2 regions of the Streptomyces sp. NPDC001634 genome follow, and region 2 is predicted to be linked to the other one. Evidence: riboswitches for the same ligand, from Rfam matches in the RefSeq annotation. Region 2 holds a riboswitch; the other holds the start of a gene.
What was found. Region 2 has a riboswitch for glycine ahead of gcvP (aminomethyl-transferring glycine dehydrogenase). Riboswitches for the same ligand answer to the same signal wherever they lie in the genome.
Positions count from the first base shown of each region.

Region 1: it holds a riboswitch for glycine, as region 2 does, so the genes downstream of both, gcvT (glycine cleavage system aminomethyltransferase GcvT) here and gcvP (aminomethyl-transferring glycine dehydrogenase) in region 2, are expected to answer to the same signal.

Region 1 covers NZ_JBEOZU010000012.1:49,958-59,463, reverse strand. Annotated here, with positions in the region: gene ABT186_RS10390 (ABC transporter ATP-binding protein) at 1-603, opposite strand, end outside; gene ABT186_RS10385 (ABC transporter permease) at 600-1,598, opposite strand; gene ABT186_RS10380 (ABC transporter substrate-binding protein) at 1,709-3,502, opposite strand; gene ABT186_RS10375 (ABC transporter permease) at 3,570-4,577, opposite strand; gene ABT186_RS10370 (enhanced serine sensitivity protein SseB C-terminal domain-containing protein) at 4,923-5,681, opposite strand; gene ABT186_RS10365 (enhanced serine sensitivity protein SseB) at 5,872-6,663, opposite strand; gene ABT186_RS10360 (AAA family ATPase) at 6,730-7,434, opposite strand; glycine riboswitch at 7,575-7,674, shown strand; gene gcvT (glycine cleavage system aminomethyltransferase GcvT) at 7,824-8,942, shown strand; gene gcvH (glycine cleavage system protein GcvH) at 9,049-9,426, shown strand; gene glyA (serine hydroxymethyltransferase) at 9,443-9,506, shown strand, end outside.
Region 2 covers NZ_JBEOZU010000058.1:7,506-17,011, reverse strand. Annotated here, with positions in the region: gene ABT186_RS31350 (glutamate-cysteine ligase family protein) at 1-123, opposite strand, end outside; gene ABT186_RS31345 (hypothetical protein) at 657-1,247, shown strand; gene ABT186_RS31340 (DUF5999 family protein) at 1,646-1,852, shown strand; gene gcvP (aminomethyl-transferring glycine dehydrogenase) at 1,948-4,833, opposite strand; glycine riboswitch at 5,011-5,106, opposite strand; gene ABT186_RS31330 (PRC-barrel domain-containing protein) at 5,233-5,604, shown strand; gene ABT186_RS31325 (DNA polymerase IV) at 6,434-7,831, opposite strand; gene ABT186_RS31320 (MerR family transcriptional regulator) at 7,895-8,569, opposite strand; gene ABT186_RS31315 (bifunctional nuclease family protein) at 9,081-9,506, opposite strand, start outside.

The sequences.
Region 1 (9,506 bases), on a different contig from region 2:
GATGAGCAGTTCGGGGTTGTTCACCAGCGACATCGCGATCATCGCGCGCTGGCGCATACCGCCGGAGAACTCGTGCGGGTAGTTGTCCACACGCTTGTCCGGCTGCGGGATGCCCACCCGGTCGAGCATCTCGATCGCCCGCTTGCGGGCGGTCTTCTTGTCGACGTCGTGGTGGATGCGGTACGCCTCCACGATCTGCTGACCGATCGTGTAGTACGGGTGCAGCGCGGACAGCGGGTCCTGGAAGATCATCGCCATGTCGCGGCCGCGCAACTTGCGCACATGGTCGGGATCGGCCGACAGCAGCTCGGTGCCGTTCAGCCAGATCTCACCGGATATCTGCGCCTTGCGCTTGCCGTACTGGCCGGCGGTGTGCAGACCCATGATGCCGAGCGACGTCACCGACTTGCCGGAACCCGACTCGCCCACGATGCCGAGGGTCTTGCCCTTCTCCAGCTGGAAGCTGAGCCCGTCGACGGACTTGACCAGGCCGTCGTCCGTCGGGAAGTGCACCTTCAGGTCGCGCACTTCCAGGAAGGCGGACGGGGCCGGCGAAGCGTCCGTGGGCTCGCCCACGGCTCCGGTCTTGCTGAGTTCGGTCATGCGAGCCTCACTCGGGGGTCGATCACGGCGTACAGGAAGTCCACCACGAGGTTGGCGACGATCACCGCGAGCGAGGTGATCAGGGTGACGCCCAGGATGAAGGGGAGGTCCTGGTTCTTGATCGCGTCCAGCACCTTCTGGCCGAGGCCGGGGAGGCTGAACGTGGTCTCGGTCAGGACCGCGCCGCCGATGAGGGCGCCGAGGTCCATGCCCAGCATGGTGAGGATGGGCGTCATGGTCGAACGCATGGCGTGCTTGCCGATGACGACCGGCTCCTTGAGACCCTTCGCTCGGGCCGTGCGGATGTAGTCCTCACCCAGGATCTCCAGCATGGTGGCGCGGGTGATGCGTGCGTACATCGCCGCGTAGAGGAAGGCGAGGGTGATCCACGGCAGGATCATGCCGCCCAGCCAGCCGGTGAAGCTCTGCGAGAGGGGCACGTACTGGGCGTCGATCCAGCCCAGTCCGTAGCTGAAGATCGCAAGGCTGAGCAGACCGGTGAAGTAGATGGGGAGCGAGACACCGGCGAGGGCGACGACCATCGCGCTGCGGTCCCACAGGCTGCCCCGCTTGAGCGCGGACAGGACACCCGCCGCGACACCGAAGACCAGCCACAGCACGGCGGCACCGAGCGCGAGACCCAGGGTCACCGGGAATCGGTCGGTGAGCACCGGCCAGACGGCCTGTTCGCTGCGGAAGGAGTAGCCGAAGCACGGCGCGGCGCAGTGGGTGACGTCACCGCCGCCCGAGTAGGTGCGGCCTACGAAGATGCCCTTGAAGAAGTCCCAGACCTGGATGTAGATCGGGTGGCTCAGACCCAGCTTCTCCCGCACGGCCTCGACGGCGGCAGGGTCGGCCTGCTTGCCCACGAAGCTCGTGGCGATGTCGACGCCCGCCCACTTCGGGACAAGGAAGAAGATGCTGAAGACCACCAGGATGATGACCACGAGCATCACTGCGGCGGCGATCAGCCGCCTGATGAGGTAAGTGAACACGGCTTACGGCCCGCCGCGGACCGCGGGCCACCGGAGGTTGTCCGGTGGCCCGCGGTCACGCCGCGCCGGCCTTCACCTGCCTTTCGTGCCGTTCGGCGGGTGTGCCGGGTTTACTTCGTGGACTTCAGGCCCAGGTTGACGAAGTCGTACTGACCGCTGTACGCGTTGGTCGTGTACACGTTCGCCAGGTTGCTCCCGCGCCAGTTGATGAACTTCTCGAAGACGAAGGGCAGGTAGTAGCCGCCCTCCATGACCTTGTGGTTGATCTCGGTGGACAGCTCGGTCTTCTTCGAGTCGTCCAGCGCCTTGACGTACTGGTCGAACAGACCGTCGATGGTCTTGTCCTTGATCAGGGCGTAGTTGTTGTTACCGCTCTGCAGGATGTACTTGCTGTCCCACAGCGGCAGACCGAAGCCCTGGACGGACGGGAAGTCCGGACCCCAGCCCATGATGATGATGCCGTAGCCCTTCTTCTTCACGTTGTCGGGGCTACCGATGACGCCGGTGGTCTGCGAGCCGTCGTACTGGTCGATCTGGGCGTTGATGCCGACCTTCTTCAGCGACGCCTGGAGCGACTGGGCGGTGGCCACCTCGACCGGCTTGTTGTTGCGGACGGCGATGGTGGTGCTGAAGCCGTTCGGCTGACCGCAGGCCTTCAGTTCTTCCTTGGCCTTGTCTGCGTTGCCGTTCTTGTTCGCGGTGGCGATCTGGAACGGGTCGTACTTCTGGCCCTCGGAGCCCGGCACGGACGGCGGCAGCATGTTGGTGCCGATGTCACCACCGGCGATCGGGCCACCACGCGCCGTCTGCAGGGAGACGTGGTCGGCCCCGTAGATCACCGCGTTGCGGCAGTGGATGTTGTCGAACGGCTTCACGCTCTGCGGGAAGACCGCGTAACGGATGTAGCCGGAGACCGGGTTGTCCAGGTTGCCCTTGTGCTCCTTCAGGGCGATGGTGCGGCCCTGCGGCGACATGCCGGTCTGGCCCAGGTCCAGGTCGTAGTCACCAGCGATCAGGCGCTGGTCCATGTCGTTGGCGTTCGTGAAGAACTTGATGCTGATCTTGTCCGGGTACGCCTTGCGGATCGGGTCCGAGGACGCCTTCCAGTTGGTGTTGCGGACCAGGACCAGCGACTTGCCCGGGTCGTACGACTGGAACTTGTACGGGCCGGAGGAGAAGGGGTGCAGCGTGTACTTGGCCTTGGTGTCCATGTCCTGGCGGACCGGGGACGCCGAGGTCAGCGCGAGCATCTGCAGGAAGTCCGAGTTGGCCTCGGGCAGGTGGAAGACGATCGTCTTGGCGTCGGGCGTGTCGATCGCCTTCAGGCCCAGGTGGTCCTTGGAGGTGTCCTTGTACGGGCCCTTGTAGGTGTTCTTGGGGTCGAGCACCTGCTGGAGGTAGACCGGACCGCCGGAGAGAACGTCCTGCGCCCAGACGCGCTCGATGCCGTACTTGATGTCCTGGGAGGTGACCGGCTTGCCGTCCTCCCAGGTGGCCCCGTCGCGCAGGGTGAAGGTGTAGGTCTTGCCGTCGTCGGAGACCTTGCCCATGTCGGTGGCGAGGTCCGGCGTGAGCTGGGCACCCGCGGCACCGGGCTCGGTCTTGAAGCTGACCAGCTGACGGCTGTAGTAGCGCATGAAGTTCCATGCGAAGCCGTAGTAGCCGCGCGTGGTGTCCCAGAAGTCGGCGTCCTGGGCGGCCGCGAACTTCAGCTCGCCGCCCTTCTTCACCGCCGAGGCCTGGGCGACCTTGTTGTTGGCGGCGTCGAAGCCGGCCGCGCCGTTCTTCGAACCGCCGTCGCTGTTGCCGCCTCCGCCGCACGCCGCCGTGGTCAGCAGCGCGGCGACCGCGGCGGCAGCGGCCAAAGCCTGCTTGCGCCGCCCTGAGGTGCGTTCGGTAGTCACGATCTCGGATCCTCCGGATAGATGAGAGACCCCGTGCAGTTCCACGGGTCGCTGGGGGTACGGCAGTTCAGCGGGAGCCCTTGGGGTCCAGCGCGTCACGCACGCCGTCACCGAAGAGGTTGAAGGCGAGCACGGTGATGAAGATCGCCACGCCGGGGACCACCATGTACATGGGGTCCGAGTCGTAGTAGTCGATCGCGTTCGAGAGCATCTGGCCCCAGGAGGCCGTGGGCGGCTTGACGCCCACACCCAGGAAGCTCAGGGCGGCCTCGGTGAGGATGTTGGTCGGGATCATCATCGTCGTGTACACGATGATCGGCGCCACGAGGTTGGGCAGCAGCTCCTTGAAGAGGATGTAGAACCGCCCGGCGCCGAGAGAGCGGGCCGCCTCGACGTACTCGCGTTCGCGCATCGAGAGCGTCTGACCGCGCACCACGCGTCCCACGTAGGGCCATCCGAAGAAGCCGATGACCAGGATCATCACGAAGACGCGCACGCCCGTGCCGGTCAGGCCCAGCATCTGGTTCGGCATCACCGAGACCAGCGCGATGATGAACAGCAGCTGCGGGAAGGCAAGCAGACCGTCCATGATCCGGCTGATGACCGAGTCCACCCAGCCGCCGAAGAAGCCGGCGAGGATGCCCAGCACGGTGCCGAGGACGACCGCCACCAGCGCGGAGAGGAAGCCCACGAGGAGCGAGATCTGCGCGCCGTAGACGATACGGGCGAAGATGTCGCGGCCGTTGACCGGTTCGACGCCGAGGAGGTGGTCGCCGCTGATGCCACCCAGGGAACCCTTGGGCGTTCCGAACAGCGGGTCGATCAAGTTCTCGTGGTACGCGTCGGGGTCCTGCCCGACCAGGTTCGTGATCACCGGCGCGAGGATCGCGATCAGGATCAGCACGAGCACGATGATGCCGCCCGTCAGGGCGAGCTTGTCGCGCTTGAGGCGCTCCCAGGCGATCCGGCCCAGGGAACGTCCCTGTACGGCCTTGGCGTCGGCTCCGGCTACAGCCGCTTCCTCAGCAGCACTCGGGGCCGCTTCCGCGGTCGGCTCGTGCAATGGTGCCGTCATCTGGCAGGGACCCCTCTCAACCGGTGGTGACCGGCCCGCGCTTGCCGCTGTGGCGGCATGATTCAGTCCGTCGTACACAGGGGCGAACCCCTGAAGCCGGAGTCTTCAACGCTCTGGCGATCTGTTGCCAGACTTGGAGGTGAATGGATGCATAAACGTGATGCGGGCTGGAGGGTTCCGTTATCCGAACAGCGGGTAACGGGGGTCGGACGCGGGTCAATCGGGACACATCACGACAGAGCGCGATAATCCCCCCTCATCTACGCGCGGAGAAGTGCTCTCACTGCCGGACACCGCCGACCGTGGGCACGGTCCGGGGTCGGATTCCGGGGTCAGGGTCCGGCGTCAGTACGTGCCGCGCGCCGGTGGGTAGCCGTAACCGCCCGCCGCGGGGGCCTGGGCCGGGGCGGCGTGGGCCTCGCGGTCGTAGAACGGACGGGAGCCGGCGCGGAGCCACATCGCGACCGGGTCGTACTCGTCCGACATCGCGACGGTCGACACCGGCAGCCCCTCGGGGACGGCGGCGATGGACTGCTGCATCATCGCGCGCACCGAGTCGACGGCGGGCGGCGACGTGTCGTACACGTCCAGGCCGATCGCCAGATAGGGGGCGCCGAGGGCGGGCTGCACCCAGGCGCGGCGCAGCGAGCGCACGGCGGGCGTGCGATGCGCGTTCTGCGTGAGCAGGGCGTAGAACTGCGGGACCTCGATGGCCGGTTCGGACAGCCGCAGCGGTCCGGCGGGCTGGCGCTCCAGACCGGTGGCGATGCGCCGCAGATCCAGCCAGGGGATGCCGACGCCGCCGCCCGGCGCGTGCGGGTTCAGCCACAGGCCGTAGTGGTCCGGGTAGAGGGTGCGGGCCACGTCGAGCCCGTCGACGACCTCGTACGAACGGTTCCAGCCGCTGGCCGAGAGTTCCTGGGCGGAGGTGACGCAGGGCGCGTAGCCGTAGCCGTCCACCTCCATGTTTCCGTACTGGGCGTCGGGCGAGCCGGCCTGGCCGTGCCACAGCAGCATCCAGACCTGGCCGGACGAGGGGGTCGCGAGCGCGCGCAGGAGCGACTCGTAGGCGTCGTAACGCCCGGGCGTCACCTGGCGCAGCATGTGCTCGACCTGCCCGGCCGCGGTGCCGCTCGCGCTCGCCCCGCTCACCCTTTACCGCCCCTTCGCTGAAGACTCGCCCCGCATATGAAACCAGCTTAAGCGCCTACGGGCTCGGGGCTCGCTGCCGTCCGACGGGTGCCGGCGCATCGTGGCTGGTCGCGCAGTTCCCGCGCCCCTTCAGGGGCTCGCTTCAGTGACCGTACTGATAGAAAGGCCGGACCCTTTCCCTCATCCAGTCCCCCACCGGGTCCTGGGCCACGTCCAGGAGTACCAGGTTCACCGGCCACTCCACCGCGACCTTGCCCAGAGCCCGGCCCAGGGCCTCCATGGGGAGGGCACGGAGGTCACCCTCCCACTCGGACAGTTCCACGCCGACGAACATCACCGGGTCCGCGGTCTCGATCGCGGCCAGGCAGCGGCGCGCGGTGAGCACCACTCCGGTCGCCGCGAACTCGGCGGACGCGGCGGCGAGAAAGTCCACCGGGTCGTCCTGCCAGTCGGGTTCGAACAGGCGGACACGGCCGCCGCTCGCGGGCCCGTCGAGCGCGGTGCGCCCGGCCACGCACAGCTCGGCCACCGCGTCCGGCGGCAGCGGCACGCCGACCACGCCGTCCGGGTTGACCGCGATACCGACCTGCGGGGGCAGCCCGCGGGCGAACTCCACGGCGGGCGCGATCGTGTACGACATGTGGTTCCCCACGACCTGGCGGAACTGCTCCTCCGAGCTGAAGACCGGGACGTACGCCTGGCCCTCGATCTCCAGCGTGGGCAGGTCGAGGGGGCCGCTGTGCGGGCCGCCGCCGTTGGGCAGTGGCACCCAGAGAAAGCTGCGGCCGAGGACCTCGACGATCCGGGCTCCGGCCGAGGGGATGCCGATGGAGGCTGAGAGCGCCTCCTCCAGCTCGTTGCCCGGCCATCCGCCGTGCGAATGGGGGTGCGCCTGTGCGGGGAAGTCCAAGGGAAGGTCCGCCGGGAAGTCCATCTGCCTACCGCCTGCTGAGAACCACTGCTGTGGCTGAAAGGCTAATGGGTGTACGGGCATGAGCGGTCAGCATGCGAAGTCGATCCGGCGCAGAACGTCCGCCGCGTCCCGGTCCAGCAGCACCGCCGAGCCGCAGCCCTCCGGCAGATCGCCGCGCTCGACGGACCGCAGCAGGTGTCGGGTGGCTCTGCGGTGCCTGAGGAACGCGTAACGCGACACGCCGCGGCCGCGCTCGTGCTGGCCCGCCAGGGCCGTGTCCGGGGTGACGTCGAGCAGGAGCAGATGGAGCGTGCCGCCGCGGCGGCGGGCCTGACGGGCCAGCCAGGTGCGCACCCAGGACTGCGTACCGCAGTCGTGCACGACGACTCCCGTGCCGGTGCGCACCGCGCGGCGCAGGCCCGCGTAGTGCGCGAGGCGGACAAGGGGGCGGTAGACCGCGTACGGCAGGAAGCGGGCCAGGCGGGTGTCCCAGCGGTCGCGGGTGTCCTGGGAGTCGACGCGGACGCCCCGCACGGCGCGCCGTATGAGCGTGGACTTGCCGCTGCCGGGCAGGCCGGTCACCACGACGACGTCGCTCGCGCCGAAGGTGAGCCCGTGCGGGCTGCGGCCCGCGCGGTCGCGAAGATCACGCACCACTCCCGCCCGCAGCGGTCCGCAGGCCTGCCGGGCCGGGGCTGTGGGCTGCTTGGGCAGCGCAACGGCCGAGGTCGTGGCGTACACCGTGGTCCTGTTCACCGTGATCGTCCTCCCCTTGGGGTCAGGAAGTCCCATCCCCGTCGAGTGTAAAGAGAAGGTAATGCGCGGTGTCTCTCGTTTCCGTACTCGAACCGCCACAACCCGGTTACAGAGGCGGCCTGCCACGATCGGGCGAGGCGTGCAATGATGTGCGCGCCAACTGCATACCGGCCGCTTGAATCCGCGCGGGAGAGTTCCGGGTACGCGTGTACCCGGGCGCCGAAGGAGCAAGTCCCTCCCTTGAATCTCTCAGGCCCCTGATACCGCGCGGGCGAGGCACATCTGAAAAGCGAGCCGCTGGTCAGTGGCTCCACCCAAGGTGCAAGCCGTGATGATCCGCCGCGCGGAGTCATGGCGAACCTCTCAGGTTCCGATGACAGATGGGGAGGAACGACCTCGCCCGTCCTGTCCTGGGAGCACAACCGATGAGCAGTAGCCCCCTGCGTCATACCGCGCTCGATGCCCTGCATCGTTCGCTCGGCGCGACAATGACCGACTTCGCCGGCTGGGACATGCCCCTGCGGTACGGCTCCGAGCGGGACGAGCACGTCGCCGTCCGTACCCGGGCAGGACTCTTCGACCTCTCCCACATGGGCGAGATCACGGTGACCGGGCCCCAGGCCGACCGGCTCCTGAACCACGCCCTGGTCGGCAACATCGCCTCCGTCGACGTCGGCCGCGCCCGCTACACCATGATCTGCCGGGCGGACGGCGGCATCCTCGACGACCTGATCGTGTACCGGCTCGGGGAGCAGGAGTACCTGGTCGTCGCCAACGCCTCCAACGCCCAGGTGGTGCTCGACGCGCTTGCCGAGCGGTCCGCCGGCTTCGACGCCGAGGTGCGCGACGACCGGGACAACTACGCGCTGATCGCCGTCCAGGGCCCCGAGTCCCCCGGCATTCTGAAGTCCCTCACGGACGCCGATCTGGACGGCCTCAAGTACTACGCGGGCCTGCCCGGCACGGTCGCGGGCGTCCCGGCGCTCATCGCACGCACCGGCTACACCGGCGAGGACGGCTTCGAACTGTTCGTGGCCCCGTCCGACGCCGAGAAGCTGTGGCAGGCGCTGACCGAGGCGGGCGCCCCCGTCGGTCTCGTCCCCTGCGGGCTGTCCTGCCGGGACACGCTGCGCCTGGAGGCGGGCATGCCGCTGTACGGGCACGAGCTCAGCACTTCTCTGACGCCGTTCGACGCCGGGCTCGGCCGGGTGGTCAAGTTCGAGAAGGAGGGCGACTTCGTGGGGCGTGCGGCCCTGCAGGAGGCCGCCGAGCGCGCCGAGAAGAACCCGCCGCGCGTCCTCGTCGGCCTGGTCGCCGAGGGCCGGCGCGTCCCGCGGGCCGGGTACGCGGTCGTCTCCGGCGGCGAGGTGATCGGCGAGGTCACCTCCGGCGCCCCCTCCCCCACGCTGGGCAAGCCGATCGCGATGGCGTACGTCGACGCCGCGCACTCCGCGCCGGGCACGCCCGGGGTCGGGGTGGACATCCGAGGCAGCCACGAGCCCTACGAGGTCGTGGCACTGCCGTTCTACAAGCGTCAGAAGTAGAGACTGAGCGCGGCGGACGTGACAGCGCGCATGTCCGCCCTCTTCACGAGCGTCTCCAGCAGTCCCCCATTCATCACCACTCCCCGCGTACAGGAGAATTCAGGTCATGAGCAACCCCCAGCAGCTGCGCTACAGCAAGGAGCACGAGTGGCTGTCGGCCGCCGAGGACGGCGTCTCGACGGTCGGCATCACGGAACACGCGTCCAACGCTCTCGGCGATGTCGTGTTCGTCCAGCTCCCGGAGGTCGGTGACACGGTGACCGCGGGCGAGACCTGCGGTGAGCTGGAGTCGACCAAGTCGGTCAGCGACCTCTACTCCCCGGTCACCGGCGAGGTCACGGAGATCAACGAGGACGTGGTCAACGACCCGTCGCTCGTGAACTCCGCCCCGTTCGAGGGCGGGTGGCTGTTCAAGGTACGTGTCGCGGAGGAGCCGGCCGACCTGCTCTCCGCGGACGAGTACGACACCCACATCGCCGGCTGAGGAGTCGTAGCCACTCATGTCGCTTCTGAACACACCCCTGCACGAGCTCGACCCGGACGTCGCCGCCGCCGTCGATGCCG
Region 2 (9,506 bases):
GGCGCGATCGAACCGCTTCTCCTCCAGGAGCCGCGCCAGCCCCGCCAGACACTGCCTGAGCTTGCCGCGGTAGCGCTGGCGATCGGACAGGTCGAACGACCCTGCCACGACCTTCTCCCCCATCGAAGCGTCCCTCCTCGGATGGGCAGGCCGACGAACCGGCCCCTGCTGTCCCGGGTCACGGGTGATGATGCCCAGACAACGCGATCGATAACGCCTCCACGGGCGGTCGCCGCCCGCTACGCTGGAGACGTCCCCGTGCGGCACATTCACGGGGCATGGAGCCGTATGCAGTTTCAACGCGCAACGATGTCGTGAAAAATGCCGACGAGAATCGGCCGACCGTTACGGACAAGTATTCCGAGGTCGCCGCCGGGGCGCGCGCGCAGTACCGGGACGAACGTCGCCTTTCGCCGACCGAATATCCCCTTGTCCTTCATACTGGGGACGGCTAGACGAAACACCATCTGAACACGTGTCGTATAAACTCCGCCCACGAGGCAGAGAGTTGGCGCCCGCGGTTCTGAGCCCTGTCGTCAAGTGCCGCCATTCGTCCGGGCACAGTCCCCCCGCCCCTCTGGCCCCCAGAGCTGACAGCGCCGTCCGCCCGCCCCGCCCCCGCGCCACATTGCCTGTCGAACGAGAGGCGACCCACCATGCCGCTGCATGTCCCCCCGGCTCCCGCGCCCGCTCTCCGCTCCGTCCTCACGGCACTCGGTTCCCCCACCGCAGTGCGCGAGGCCCGCACCCCGTCCCTGCGAGCCGCTCAGGGACCCGCCACACCTGAACTCCCGCTGCCGGTGCATGTACTGGACCGGATCACTCCGGCGGGCGCGTCGGCCACCCGGCTCGCCGGATGGCGTTTCCTCATCCGCTGCGGCGATCGCGCCGTGGCCGCCGCCGAGACCATGCTGACCCCCGACGGCTGGGCGTTCTCACACTTCTTCGAAGGTCCGTACGTCGCCGCCACCGAGCGCGCGCTGCGTCAGGCAGAGACCATGAAACAGCCCTACCAGGCCCGGCTCCTGTCCGTACCCGAGCTGTACATGCTCACCCTGTGGCTGCACGGCGACTGCACCGCAGACGGCGCGACGGGTCACCCGGCCGCGACCGACCTCCTGGTGCCGCTCGCGCCCGCGCCGCCCGGCATCGCGTCCCACCGCCCGCACCGCGTCGCCGAACTACTTCCGGTGCTCACCCTCCGTGTCACCCCTGCCCCGCTGCTCGGCTCGCCCGCCCCCGCGTAGCCCCGCCGCCCCACCGTGCCCCGCCGCCGGAAACGGCCGCGGGGCACGTCTCGTGTCCGGGCCGTCGAACACCTCCGCAACCCGCCGCTCGTTCGCGCCCCACCATGCTCGTTCGAGAGAGAAAGCGCTGGTCGGACCACATGGGCTAGCCCCTTCCGGCCATTGCGAACCACCCGAAGTGACAGTGGAGTTGGAATGAACCGTCCGCGCGGGTGATGCGTCATGAACCTGTGAGGAGCGGTGCAGCGAAATCCCTGCGGATTGACGCCCGTGGGGCAACACTGGGTTCCAGCACGACGTATCGCCAACGGGGGGCGGCCATGAAGGAATCGACGAGCCGCAGGACAGACGCAACAGCCATTCCACACATCACGCCAGAGCGAAAGATCCCATCCACCATGTGCCAGCACCAGCCACCGTGCCCGACCGCCGAATCCGCCGACCGGGAGTCCGCCCGTCTCGTGGCGCATCACCCGGAGCAGGGATGGAGCCTGCTGTGCAACGGCGTTCTGCTCTTCGAGGACACCGGTGAGCTTCTGCCCGACGGCCAGATCATCGCCCCGCACCGCCCGATGGGCACCGACCAGGTGATGACCGCCGCCTGAGGCGCGCGCACAAGGGGCACCCGATGCCCCGGCATACGAGGGGCCGGCCCGGAGACATACGCTCCGAACCGGCCCCGACGCATATCCGAGGGTGATTACTCGGCGTAAGCGTCCAGCGGCGGGCAGGAACAGACCAGGTTCCGGTCACCGAAGGCCTGGTCGATACGGCGCACCGGCGGCCAGTACTTGTCCGCGGCCGTGACGCCGGCCGGGAAGAGGGCTTCCTCGCGCGAGTAGGCGTGCTGCCACTCCCCGCCGAGCGCCGCGGCGGTGTGCGGTGCGTTCCCCAGCGGGTTGTCGTCGGCGGGCCACGCGCCCGAACCGACCTTCTCGATCTCGGCGCGGATGGCGATCATCGCGTCGCAGAACCGGTCGAGTTCGGTGAGGTCCTCGGACTCGGTCGGCTCGATCATCAGCGTGCCGGCCACCGGGAACGACATCGTCGGCGCGTGGAAGCCGTAGTCGATCAGCCGCTTGGCGACGTCGTCGACGCTCACGCCGGTCGCCTTGGTCAGCGGCCGCAGGTCGATGATGCACTCGTGCGCGACCAGGCCGCCCGGGCCGGTGTAGAGCACCGGGTAGTGCGGCTCCAGACGCTTGGCGACGTAGTTGGCGGACAGCACGGCCACCTGCGTGGCGCGCTTGAGGCCCTCGCCGCCCATGAGCCGGACGTACGCCCACGAGATCGGCAGGATGCCCGCCGAGCCCCACGGAGCGGCCGAGATCGGGCCCACGCCCGTCTCCGGGCCCGCCGCGGGCTGCAGCGGGTGGTTCGGCAGGTACGGCGCCAGGTGCGCGCGCACACCGACCGGGCCGACACCCGGACCGCCGCCGCCGTGCGGGATGCAGAACGTCTTGTGCAGGTTGAGGTGCGAGACGTCTCCGCCGAAGTGACCCGGCTTGGCGAGGCCGACCAGCGCGTTGAGGTTGGCGCCGTCGACGTAGACCTGGCCGCCCGCCTCGTGCACCTGGGCGCAGATGTCGGCGACGTGCTCCTCGAACACGCCGTGCGTGGACGGGTACGTGATCATCAGCACCGACAGCTCGTCGCGGTACTGCTCGATCTTTGCCCGCAGGTCCTCGACGTCGATCTCTCCGTCGTCGGCGGTCTTCACCACGACGACCTTCATACCGGCCATGACGGCGCTGGCGGCGTTGGTGCCGTGCGCGGAGGACGGGATGAGACAGACGGTGCGCTGGTCGTCGCCGTTGGCGCGGTGGTAGCCACGGACGGCGAGCAGACCAGCCAGCTCACCCTGGGAGCCGGCGTTGGGCTGGAGGGAGACCTTGTCGTAGCCGGTGACCTCGGCGAGACGTTCCTCCAGCTCGCGGATGAGCGTGAGATAGCCCTGGGCCTGCTCGGCGGGCGCGAAGGGGTGCAGCTGCCCGAACTCGGGCCAGGTGACCGGCTCCATCTCCGTGGTCGCGTTGAGCTTCATCGTGCAGGAGCCCAGCGGGATCATGCCGCGGTCGAGCGCGTAGTCACGGTCGGCCAGCCTGCGCAGATAGCGCAGCATCGCGGTCTCGGAGCGGTGCGCGTGGAAGACGGGGTGCGTGAGGTAGTCGTCGGTGCGCAGCAGGGCGTCCGGGAGCGCGTCCTCGGTGCTGGCGTCCAGCGCCTCCACGTCGCCCTCGACGCCGAACGCGGTCCAGACGGCGCCCAGCTGGGCCCGCCTGGTCGTCTCGTCGCAGGCGATCGACACATGGTCGGCGTCGACGAAGCGCAGATTGACCCCGCGCTCGCGCGCCGCGGCGACGACCGTGTCGGCCCGGCCCGGCACCCGCACGGTCAGCGTGTCGAAGTAGTCGCCGTGGACGACCTCGACCCCGCCCGCCGTGAGACCCGCGGCCAGGATCGCGGCGTACCGGTGCGTACGCCGCGCGATGGTCCGCAGACCCTCGGGGCCGTGGTAGACGGCGTACATTCCGGCCATCACGGCGAGCAGCACCTGGGCGGTGCAGATGTTGCTCGTCGCCTTCTCGCGGCGGATGTGCTGCTCCCGCGTCTGCAGGGCGAGCCGGTACGCCTTGTGGCCGTCCGCGTCCACGGAGACGCCGACGAGCCGACCGGGCAGGCTGCGTGCGAACTTCTCGTGCACCGCCATGTATCCGGCGTGCGGCCCGCCGAAGCCCATCGGCACACCGAAGCGCTGTGTCGTGCCCACGGCGATGTCCGCGCCCAGCTCGCCGGGCGAGGTGAGCAGCGTGAGGGCGAGCAGGTCGGCGGCGACGGTGACGAGCGCGCCCAGCTCATGGGCCTGCTCGATCACGGGCTTGATGTCGCGTACGGCACCGGAGGCGCCCGGGTACTGGATCAGTACGCCGTTGATCTCCCGCTCGGCCACCTCGGCCGGGATGCCGTCGCTGAGGTCGGCGACGACGACCTCGACGCCGGTCGGCTCGGCACGGGTCTCGATCACTGCGATGGTCTGCGGCAGCGTGTCCGCGTCGACCAGGAACAGGCCCTTCTTGTTCTTGCCCATGCGCCGGGACAGCGCCATGGCCTCGGCGGCGGCCGTGCCCTCGTCGAGCAGCGAGGCACCGGAGGTCGGCAGGCCGGTGAGGTCGGCGACCATGGTCTGGAAGTTCAGCAGGGCTTCGAGCCGGCCCTGGGAGATCTCCGGCTGGTACGGCGTGTAGGCCGTGTACCAGGCGGGGTTCTCCATGACGTTGCGCAGAATGACGGGCGGCGTGAAGGTGCCGTAGTACCCGAGCCCGATCATCGAATCGAGGACCTGGTTGCGGTCGGCGAGGGAGCGCAGCTCGGCAAGCACCTCGGCCTCGGTGCGCGCGCCCGGCAGGTCCAGGGCGTCGGCGTTCTTGATCACATCCGGGACGGCGGCGGCCGTGAGCTCGTCGAGCGAGCCATAGCCGACCTGCGCGAGCATCTTGGCCCGCGCCTCCGGGTCGGGCCCGATGTGGCGCTGCTCGAAGGGCGTGCCCTGTTCGAGATCGGAGAGCGGAATGCGGTGGGCGGTCATTGCGGAGGCCTCCTGGTCTGACGCGACCTTCCAGGGGCACCACGGCGCGGGTACCCCGACGGCCTCCCCCTCTGTCATCTCAACCTGAGAGCTTCACCGGTCCGTCCGAAGGCGGTCCGGCTTTCACCGTCGGTGAGAGCGGAAGCCGTCGACACCCGCCCTGCTTTCCAGAGTGACCTCGTCCGTGCGGTACGTGTGCCTGAGAGATTCCGGGGAGGGTTTGCTCCTTCGGCGCCTCCGGATCGCTCCGGAGGACTCTCCCGCACGGGGTCTACAGCCGCTTGCCAGACTACCAGCGGGGACAACACCGCAACCTTGGAGTGGACCTTCGAGTGGCCACATGCCTGAATGTGCTCTTTTGTAGTGCTTACGGATGAGTTGCGACCAGTTGGAGGGACCGTGAAGACCGATATCGATCCGCGGAATCTGATCGGCCGCAAGGCGTTCGACCGCAATGGCAACAAGATCGGCACGGTCGACGAGGTCTACCTCGACGATGCGACCGGTGTGCCGGAGTGGGCGGCCATACGAACGGGCCTGTTCAGCAGGGACGCGTTTGTTCCGCTGGAGCCCAGCGAGCTGGTCGAGGGCGCGCTGTACGTCCCATTCGAACGCACCCTGATCAAGGACGCCCCCGACTTCGGTGTCGGACGCCATCTCTCCCCCGAACAGGAACTGCAGCTCTACCACCACTACGGCCTCGACGTGGCCGCCCCGCCCGCACCACCGGACCGGGACTTCGGCCATCTCGCGGGGTCGGACGAGACCTGAGCCCGCCTCTACCCGCCCCGGCCCGGCACCCGGCTCGGCACCGGGGAGACGCCTCGGACCGAGCCGGAGAGTCCGGGAGCCCCGGGCCTGAGCTCCCGGTTCCGGCCCTTCGGACTTCGGGGCAGCGCGCATGGCGGGGCGGGCCGTCAAGCTGCGGGGTTCCTGGCCACGCCACTGGCCTGCCTTTCGTTTCGCCGGGCGACCAAGGTGCGGGTTCCGGGCTCGCGCAACCCGGCTCACAGCCCGAGACTGCCGAGCTTCGCAGCTACGGGCTCTCCCCGGCTCCGGACCACCGGCGGCGCCCGCAGGCCCCGGCGGCCGTCGGCGGTCGCCCACGACCCCGCGGCCTCGCGCCTTCGGACTTCCAACGGGCAGATCCAGGCTCGCACCGCCCGGCTCGCAGCCCGAGACCGCAAGCTTCCGCAGCTCGGGCTCCCGCCTCGACACCACTTGCGGCACAAGCACACCCCAGCGCCCGCACTTCCGCAGCTCGGGCTCCCGCCTCGACACCACTTGCGGTACAAGCAGACCCCAGCGCCCGCCGACGGCCGCACACGACCGCCGCATGGGCCGCCGACACACAGATCCAGGCCCACACCGCCCGCTCACCACCCGAGACCGACGAGCCTCCACAGCACCGGGCTCCCCCGCTCCAGACCACCAGCCGCACCAGCAGACCCCGGCCCGTCCGCGGCCGCCCGCAACCCCGCGACACCGGGCCTTCGGACCGCCGACACACAGATCCAGGCCCACACCGCCCGCTCACCACCCGAAACCGACGAGCCTCCACAGCACCAGGCTCCCCCGCTCCGGACCACCGGCGGCGCTGTCACGTCCGGGTGGCCGTCGGAGTCGGCCGCGGGTCCGTGGCCTCGGGTCTTCGGGGTACCAGGGGCAGGGGATCCGCCGGCTCCAGATGGGAGTCGTCGATGCGGAACGTGCGGACCCGCCCCGGCTCCGAGTCGGGTGTCTCGAACCGTACCGTCACCCTGCCAAGCCCGCTGCCCTGCACCCATCCGTGCCCGTACTCGGTGTGCCGGACGTCGTGCCCCGCACGCCAGACCCGCTCGGCCGGCACCCCCGCCTTGTCCTCGCCGGGCTCGTCCGCCGCGTCCGCCTCCGGATGCTCCTCCGCCACGCCCTCCCCTGCGGCCAGGTGCGCCTGGGCGAAGAGGTCCTCCTGTGTGTAGTCGGCGAGTCCGCTGACGCCGACGCCGAGCAGCCGTACCCCACCCGTGGTGTCCACGGCCTCCAGCAGCCGCGCCGCGGCCTCCCGCACCACCGCCGGGTCGTCCGTGGGCCCACGCAGCGTCTCGGACCGGGTCAGCGTCGAGAAGTCGTACCTCCGTACCTTCAGCACGATGGTCCGCCCCGACAGCCCCGCCTCCCGCAGCCGCCGCACACACCGGTCCGCGAGCCGCTGCACCTCCAGGCCGACCCGGACCCGGTCATGGATGTCCACGTCGTACGTGTCCTCGACCGACACCGACTTGGCTTCCCGCTCGGCGACCACCGGCCGCTCGTCGTGGGCCAGCGCCATGGCGTACAGCGCATGCCCGTGGGCCTTGCCCAGCAGCCGTACGAGCTCGTCCTCGCCCGCTTCGGCGATCTCGTCGACCGTGGTGATCCCGGCCCGCCGCAGATGGTCCCCCGTGGCGGGGCCGACCCCCGGAAGCGTGCGCACGGACATCGGCCCGAGCATCGCGCGCTCGGTGCCCGGCCGTATCAGCACCAGCCCGTCCGGCTTGGCCTGCTCGGAGGCGATCTTCGCGAGCATCTTGGAGGCGGCGAGCCCCACCGAGCCCGTCAGCCCGGTGACGGCCCGGATGTCCGCGCGCAGCTTCACCCCGGTCAGCCGCGCCGACTCCTCGTCCCAGGCCGTTCCCCCTGCCTCCAGGTCCACGAACGCCTCGTCCAGGCTCAGCGGCTCCACGAGCGGCGACAGGGCCCTCAGCAGCCCCATCACCTGCTCGCTGATCTCCCGGTAGAACCCGAAGCGCGGCACCAGATACGCGGCGTTCGGCGCGAGCCGGCGCGCCTGCGCCATGGGCATCGCCGAGTGCACCCCGAAGACCCGTGCCTCGTACGACGCCGTGGCCACCACCCCGCGCGGTCCGAGCCCGCCCACGATGACGGCCTTTCCGCGCAAGCTCGGCTTGGATGCCTGCTCCGCCGAGGCGTAGAAGGCATCCATGTCGAGATGCAGGATGGTGGGCGCGGTTCTCACATCTCCGATGCTGCCCTACGCCACTGACAATGCAGCCCGGACACGGACAGCAACCTCAGACGCTCAGACGGCCCGGTTGCGCCGCCGCGCCAGTTCGTCCGCCGGATTGTGGCCGACGATGGTCTCACCCGTGTCGACGCGCTCCCCGTGCAGCTGCGACAGCGCGTTCTCCACGTCCCGCCACACCACGCCCACGGCGATACCGAAGATGCCCTGCCCGCCCTGCAGCAGCGCATGGACCTCGTCCGGCGACGTGCACTCGTAGACCGTCGCACCGTCGCTCATCAGCGTCATCCGCTCCAGATCGCAGAATCCGCGCTCCCTGAGGTGCTGGACGGCGCTACGGATGTTCTGCAGCGACACACCGGTGTCGAGGAACCGTTTGACGATCTTCAGGACGACGACGTCCCGGAAGCTGTACAGCCGCTGCGTTCCCGACCCGTAGGCGGGACGCACGCTCGGTTCGACGAGACCCGTCCTGGCCCAGTAGTCCAGCTGCCGGTAGGTGATTCCCGCGGCGGCACACGCCGTGGGACCGCGATAGCCGATGTGCTCGGAAGCCGCCCCTCCGTCGCCCGGCACGGCCATCGGCCGCTGAGTGGCGGAGCCGGCCGCGCTGCCGGGATGGGGGTACCCCCTGCTCGAGCGAAGCCGAGAGCTTGGGGAAGGGTACGGGCCATTCTCTCCCAGACTGTGTCCGGGAGCACCCCCAGCCGTACCGCCGCCGCTGCTTCTCACGCCGACCTCCGTCCTTGACCTGCCTTCTCGACGGTAGGCAGTCACCAGGGGTGCGTCAACGATCGCCACACTCGGCACGCCGAGTGATAATCACCCTAGGAGTGGTTTCCCGTGCCCTCCCGCGGGGAAAGGCTAGCCGAATGCTCTAGCCATGGATCGCGGGATGCGTCACCGACGCCCACCCTCGCCGCGCCGAGCGGAGCCGCTCGCTCCGCTCTGACCTGCCGGGATCCGCAGCCCGCCGGACCTCTTCCCAGCAGGACCGCCGCCCCGGTTCCGGTCTCCGTGCCGAACCAGCCGGAGCGGCCCGCACCTGGCAACGACATGCCCTTGAGACCCGACACTCCTTACTTGGTCGGTTCCGCCCCGCAGTCCGCTAGGGGCACAAGCCTCCCGCGCCCCGGGCCACGCCCGTCGGCTCACGCCCGACGGGCCCGCACACGCGCGGCATCACCGAGGCGTCGGCGCAGCCCGCCCGGCTCAGGCCCCGAAGGGACCGCACGGGGGCCGATCACTGGCTGCTGGTGCCGAAGTCCTCCGGCGAGATCTGGTCGAGGAACTCGCGGAACTTCTCGACCTCGTCCTCCTGCTCGTCCGGGATGGCGATTCCCGCGTCGTCGAGCACCCCGTCACTGCCGTAGATCGGCGTTCCGGTGCGCAGCGCCAGCGCTATGGCGTCGGACGGCCGGGCGCTCACCTCGACGCCGCTGGCGAAGACCAGCTCCGCGTAGAAGACGCCTTCACGCAGATCCGTGATGCGTACTTCCGTGAGCTCCTGGCCGACAGCCTCCAGCACGTCCTTGAACAGGTCGTGGGTCAGCGGTCGCGCGGGGGCCATGCCCTGCTGGGCGAACGCAATCGCCGTCGCCTCCCCGGGGCCGATCCAGATGGGGAGGTAACGGTCGCCTCCCACTTCACGCAGGAGCACGATCGGTTG